Actinopolymorpha cephalotaxi: one gene and its partner. The protein of the gene in region 2 interacts with the protein of the main gene of each other region in a pairwise test. Links are inferred from orthologs where the notes say so. Each region holds a gene or a part of one and is shown on either strand. Other genes may lie near its edges.

What was found.
Region 1: the proteins of rpe (region 2) and eno interact in binary tests that used the Escherichia coli proteins (3 or more experiments, as listed by UniProt). The link is inferred for Actinopolymorpha cephalotaxi from one-to-one orthologs.

The regions. Positions count from the first base shown.
Region 1 is NZ_JACBZA010000001.1:510,666-513,695, reverse strand. What follows is about bases 9-2,967. They hold eno (phosphopyruvate hydratase), read right to left. Parts: upstream 2,154-2,967; coding sequence 864-2,153; downstream 9-863. Other genes in these bases: FHR37_RS02275 (MazG family protein), read right to left, coding at 2,254-2,967; FHR37_RS32870 (FtsB family cell division protein), read right to left, coding at 91-858. Also shown: more of FHR37_RS02275, read right to left, coding at 2,968-3,030. UniProt on the Escherichia coli protein: Catalyzes the reversible conversion of 2-phosphoglycerate (2-PG) into phosphoenolpyruvate (PEP). It is essential for the degradation of carbohydrates via glycolysis.
Region 2 is NZ_JACBZA010000001.1:2,535,057-2,538,023, forward strand. Bases 62-2,957 are described here. They hold rpe (ribulose-phosphate 3-epimerase), read right to left. Parts: upstream 1,898-2,957; coding sequence 1,226-1,897; downstream 62-1,225. Other genes in these bases: FHR37_RS11335 (riboflavin synthase), read right to left, coding at 62-316; FHR37_RS11340 (cupin domain-containing protein), read right to left, coding at 707-1,216; FHR37_RS11350 (RsmB/NOP family class I SAM-dependent RNA methyltransferase), read right to left, coding at 1,911-2,957. Outside these bases: more of FHR37_RS11335, read right to left, coding at 1-61; more of FHR37_RS11350, read right to left, coding at 2,958-2,967. UniProt on the Escherichia coli protein: Catalyzes the reversible epimerization of D-ribulose 5-phosphate to D-xylulose 5-phosphate.

The DNA of each region.
Region 1 (3,030 bases), 2.0 Mb from region 2 along the record:
CGCTGACCGCGGCCACGTCAGCCGGGTCCACCGGGGTGACCGGATCCGCAGGGTCCACGGGGTCAACGGGGTCCACGGGGTCGGGCGCGGTCATCGGTTCGGTCGCGGCGTCTGGGTGGGACTGGGGTCGATGGTCTTCGGCGGCTGGTGCTTCGGCGTGCTGGGCGTCTTACCGACCGGGGGCGACGTCGGCTGCACACCGGCCCTCTCGACACTCCCCCACAGGCTGGACCACCAGGCCTGCTGGGGTCCCGTGGGTACGGCCGCGGCACCGGCGACGGCCGGCGCCTTCGAGACCGAGCCGTCCTCGTCCACGACGACGTATCCCGTCTCGCCCGGCTTCACCCAGCGCAGGCGTTCGCGGGCCTGCGCCTGGACGTACGCCGGATCGTGCCAGCGCCGCAGCTCCTTCTCCAGCGAGGCCACGCGCTTGGTGCGCTGGGTCTCCTCGGTGCGCAGCGCGGCGATCTGGCTGCGTTGTTCGACCCAGGCCCGCAGGCTGGACGCGTAGGAGATGACCAGCGCCGCGATCACCAGCGCCAGGATCGCCGCCCGGCCGGTGACGTTGGCGTTGCGCCGCGAGGCGAGTTTGGCAGCGTCGGGCCGGCCGGGGTCGCGGCGTGCGCTGGGCACGGTTCCGGAGGTCGCGCGGGCCACCCCGGGCCGCACCGCCGCCTCCGGACGGGCCTCGCCCCGGCCGGCCGTGCGGGTGGGACCGGCCCCGGCGGAGCGGCGGGTGGTCCGGGAAGCACCCGCACCACCCCGCGCTCCGCGCCCGGACGCGCCGGGCTTGGCCCGGCCCGGACCCTGCCCGCGGCCCGCCGGCCGGGCGTTGCGGCCACCTCGCGCGTCGCTCACCGGACCTACTCGGAGGTGAACCGCGGGAACGCCGTACGTCCGGCGTACCGGGCCGCGTCGTCCAGCTCCTCCTCGATCCGCAGCAGCTGGTTGTACTTCGCCACCCGCTCACTGCGCGCGGGGGCACCGGTCTTGATCTGCCCCGCGTTGGTCGCCACCGCGAGGTCGGCGATCGTGGTGTCCTCGGTCTCACCGGACCGGTGGCTGATCATCGTGCGGAAGCCCGCCCGGTGGGACATGTCCACCGCGTCGAGGGTCTCGGTGAGGGTGCCGATCTGGTTGAGCTTGATGAGCACCGCGTTGGCCGACTGCTCGGCGATGCCGCGGCTGATCCGCTCGGGGTTGGTGACGAACAGGTCGTCGCCGACCAGCTGCACCTTCCCGCCGAGGGTCTCGGTGAGCCCCGCCCAGCCGGACCAGTCGTCCTCGGCCAGCGGGTCCTCCAGGGACACCAGGGGGTACGACGCACGCAGCTCGGCGTAGTAGGCCGCCAGCTCCTCCGACGTCTTGTCGCCACCCTCGAAGCGGTAGCGGTCGGTGTCGGCGTCGTAGAACTCGGTGGCCGCGGCGTCGATGGCCACGGCGATGTCGGTCCCGAACCGGAAGCCGGCCGCGCCGACCGCGGTGGAGATCAGGTCCAGCGCCGCCCGGTTGGACGGCAGGTTGGGCGCGAAGCCGCCCTCGTCGCCGAGCCCGGTGGACAGGCCCTGGCTCTTCAGAACCGCCTTCAGCGCGTGGTAGGTCTCCGCACCCCAGCGCAGCGCCTCGGCGAAGGTGGCCGCCCCGATCGGGGCGATCATGAACTCCTGGAAGTCGACGTCGTTGTCGGCGTGCGCGCCGCCGTTGACGATGTTGAGCATCGGCACCGGGAGCAGGTGCGCGTTGGGCCCGCCGACGTAGCGGAACAACGGCAGGTCGGCCGAGGACGCGGCGGCGCGGGCGACGGCCAGCGACACACCGAGCAGCGCGTTGGCGCCGAGCTTGGCCTTGTTGGGCGTGCCGTCCAGGTCCATCAGACGGGCGTCGATCAGCCTCTGCTCGCTGGCCTCGTAACCGACCAGCTCGGGGGCGATCACGTCGACCACGCCGCGCACCGCGCTGGTGACGCCCTTGCCGACGAAGCGCTTGTCGTCACCGTCGCGCAGCTCCACCGCCTCGAACGCGCCGGTCGACGCGCCGGAGGGTACGTCAGCGCGGGCGATGGTGCCGTCGTCGAGACCCACCTCGACCTCGACGGTGGGATTGCCGCGCGAATCCAGAATCTCGCGGGCGGTGAGGGCCTCGATCGTTGCCACGTGCTGCCTCCCAGACAACTCAGGTCATGGACTCCCCGAGCCTAGCGGCGTGACCTGTGCGCACCGCGAACCGACCCGCGCACCGCGGCGATCGCCGTGATCAGCCGCCGCGGTGCTGCTCGGCGGTGCGGTGCTGCTCGGCGGCGCGTACGGCGTCGACGTAGCGCCGGCAGGCGTCCCGCAACGCCTGCTCGGGGTCGAGGTCCGCGGATCGCGCGCGGTCGACCAGCGCCAGCAACGCCTCGCCGAGCCGGTCGGCGTCCAGGCGTTCCGGCCCGGTGGTGGTGTCCGTGGTGTCCGCGGAGATCTCGGCGAGTACGGCGGGATCGGGCCCGGCCACCCGGACACCCGACCGCCGCGTACGCCCGACCAGCTTGTCGGCGAGCGTCAGCGCGGGTAACGCCAGCGGCACACCCTCGACCACGGAGGTGCGCTGCTTCTCCTCGGCCTTCAGCTGGTCCCAGACGTTCTCCACCTCGGCTGCCGTCGACCCAGCCGGGCCAGTGGGGCCGACAGCGGTGGGGCCGAAGACGTGCGGGTTGCGCCGGATCAGCTTGCCCACCAGGTCGGCGGTGACGTCGTCGATGGAGAACGGCGTCTCCGCGTCCTCCTCGGCCAGCCGGGCGTGGAACACCACCTGGAAGAGCAGGTCGCCGAGCTCCTCACGAAGGTGCTGCCCGCCGCCGGTCTCGATCGCCTCGACGGTTTCGTACGACTCCTCGACGAGGTACCGCACCAGCGACCGGTGCGTCTGGTCGCGCACCCACGGGCAGCGGTCGCGCAGCTGGTCCATCACCGACACCAGGTCGAGCAGCCGGGCGCCGGGCAGGTCGTAGGAGGCGGGCACGACTTCCAGCGTCGGCAGGCCCTGCGTACC
Region 2 (2,967 bases):
CGTCCACGTGCCCCTGCACGATGTGGCCGCCGAGCCGGCCGCCGGCGGGTACGGACCGCTCCAGGTTGACCGGGTGGCCGGGCGCGAGGGCGCCGAGGCTGGTTCGGGACAGGGTCTCGGCCATCACGTCGGCGGTGAACCGGCCCTCGCCGGGCTCGACCTCGACGACGGTGAGACAGCAGCCGTCGACGGCGATCGAGTCGCCGTGGCGCGCGTCACTGGTCACCTCGGGTCCGCGTACGGTCAACCGCGCGGAGTCCCCCAGGCGCACGAGGTCGACGACCTCGCCGCGTTCTTCGACAATTCCGGTGAACACCGGCTACTCCCTCGCCTTCCGGTCTGCCCGAGCGGGCACCGGGGAAAAGGCGAGGTCACGGCAGGGGCCGACCCGTCGACGCGGACGAGGAGTGCCCTCGCCCGCACTGCGGGTACGGAAGCCGTGGCCCGCGTGCTGCCTCCCATCCGGACTTTAACCGTCGGTCCAGGAATTCCACCTGGTCAACCGGGCGAGGCCGTTGGAACGACTTCGCACGGGTCGCGGACTGTCACCGCCGGTTCGGACTTTCACCGACCCCGGAGCACGCAGCGAGCTTTGAGCTCGTACGACGTTCAGTCTCGCACGGCCTGCCAAGTCCGGGCACGGGAGTCCGGCCTCCCCGAACTCCCGCGCGCCCGGACGGGGGCCGAAGCAAGGTCCGGTTGACGCTCAGACCCAGAACGTGTCGTGCCGGAGGAAGAACTCCGCGCGCTCGGCCTCGTCGGTCCTCGACAGGTCGGGCAGGCCCTCGAAGTAGCCCTCCCGCGGCGCGCCGGGTGCGAAGTGCAGCAACATGGCGGCCGGTTCGCCGGACTCGTTGCGGAACGCGTGGATTCCGCCCTCGGGCACGTGCACGTAGTCACCGGGCTCGGTGTCGACCCAGCGGGAGCCGTCGAAGATCCGCACGGTGCCGGTGAGGATGTAGAACGACTCCGAGATGGACCGGTGGAAGTGCGCGCTCGGCCCGGAGGGTTCGGAGCCCATCTCCCAGCGGTAGAGCCCGAACTCGCCGTTGGTGGACGCACCGGTGGACAGGTAGTGGACGCTGCCGCCGGACCGATAGGTGAACTCCGGTGGGTGGTTCGCCGGGCGATGGGTCGCGCTGACCTCGCCGCCGGTGCCGGTGTAGCGCGGCTCGGGATACCGAACGTCGGAGTAGTCGTACTCGGGAAAGCTCATGAAGGACTCCTACCCGATCGGCTTGGATGCCTCCGCCGCCAGCGCGCGCAGGTGGTTGACCGCTCGGTCGGGATCCTCCGCGCCGAAGACCGCCGAGCCCGCGACGAAGACGTCGGCGCCGGCCTCCGCGCAGCGTTCGATGGTCTCCGCCGAGACTCCGCCGTCCACCTGCAGCCACAGGTCCAGGCCCCGCCCGCTGGCGAGCTCCCGGGCCCGCCGGATCTTGGGCAGGCACAGGTCGAGGAACTTCTGACCGCCGAACCCCGGCTCGACCGTCATCACCAGCAGCATGTCCAGCTCGCCCAGCAGGTCGGCGTACGGCTCGACCGGCGTCGCCGGCTTCAGCGCCATCCCGGCGCGGCTGCCGAGCGCGCGCAGCTCACGGGCCAGCCGGATCGGCGCGTGCGCGGCCTCCACGTGGAACGTCACGCTGGCCACCCCGGCGTCGGCGTAGGCGGGTGCCCACCGGTCGGGGTCCTCGATCATCAGGTGGCAGTCGATCGGCAGGTCCGTCGCCGCCTGCAGGGACTCCACCACCGGAAGTCCCAGCGTGAGGTTGGGGACGAAGTGGTTGTCCATCACGTCGACGTGCAGCCAGTCGGCCGCCTGGACCGACTCGGCTGCCTGGGCCAGCCGCGCGAAGTCGGCCGACAGGATGCTCGGTGCTATCTGAACGCCCATGGTGGTCGCGACTCTACTGGGACGAGCGGCCGTCCTCGGTGCGGGTGCCGTGGTTGCCGTGGTTGGCGTCGTTGCCGTCGGTTCGGCGCAGCAGGGCGAGGAACATCGCGTCCGTGCCGTGCCGGTGGGGCCACAGCTGCACCTCGGGGCCGTCGCCGAGGTCGGGTACGCCGGGCAGCAGCGGGCGTGCGTCCAGGCGTTCGACGTCGGAGCGGCCGGCCAGCACCGCGGCCACGACGTCGCGGGTCTCGGCCAGGTGCGGGGAGCAGGTGACGTACGCGACGACGCCGCCCACCCGCACCGAGTCCAGCGCCGTGGTGAGGAGTTCCGCCTGCAGCGGGGTGAGCCCGGCGACGTCGCCGGCTGCCCGCCGCCAGCGTGCCTCCGGACGGCGGCGCAGTGCACCGAGTCCGGTGCACGGCGCGTCGACGAGTACCCGGTCGAAGACACCGGGCGGCCAGGCCGGCGCGGTGCCGTCGGCGACCACGGTGCCGAGGACGCCGCGCGAGCGCCGGCCCCGGGGAGTGAGGGCCCGGTCGACCAACTCGGCCCGGTGCGGCTGGAGCTCGGCGGCCAGCAGCGCGGCCGAGCGCCGTCCGGCCAGGCCGGCGAGCAGGGCGGCCTTGCCGCCGGGGCCGGCGCACAGGTCGAGCCAGCGCTCGTCGGTGCCGCTGCCACTGCCGCTGTCGCCGCCGGCCAGCGGCGCCTCCGCCAGCGCGGTCGCGACGAGTTGGCTGCCCTCGTCCTGCACACCGGCGCGGCCCTGGGCCACCGCCTGGATCCGGTGCGGGTCCCCGCCTTCGGTCAGCACGACGGCGTACGGAGACCACCGGCCGGGTTCGGCGCCCTCGGCCCGAAGGTCCGCCACACTCGACCGGCCCGGCCAGGCCGCGAGTGTCACCCGGGCCGGCTCGTTGTCGGCCGCGAGCGCGGCGGCCGTCTCGGCGAGCGAGCCGTCGAGCGCGGCCGCGAACGCCTCCACCACCCACCGCGGGTGCGCGTGCACCGCGGCCAGGTGGCCGATCGGATCCCGGTCGTACGGCGGGGCGAGCTCGGCCTGCCAGCCGGGC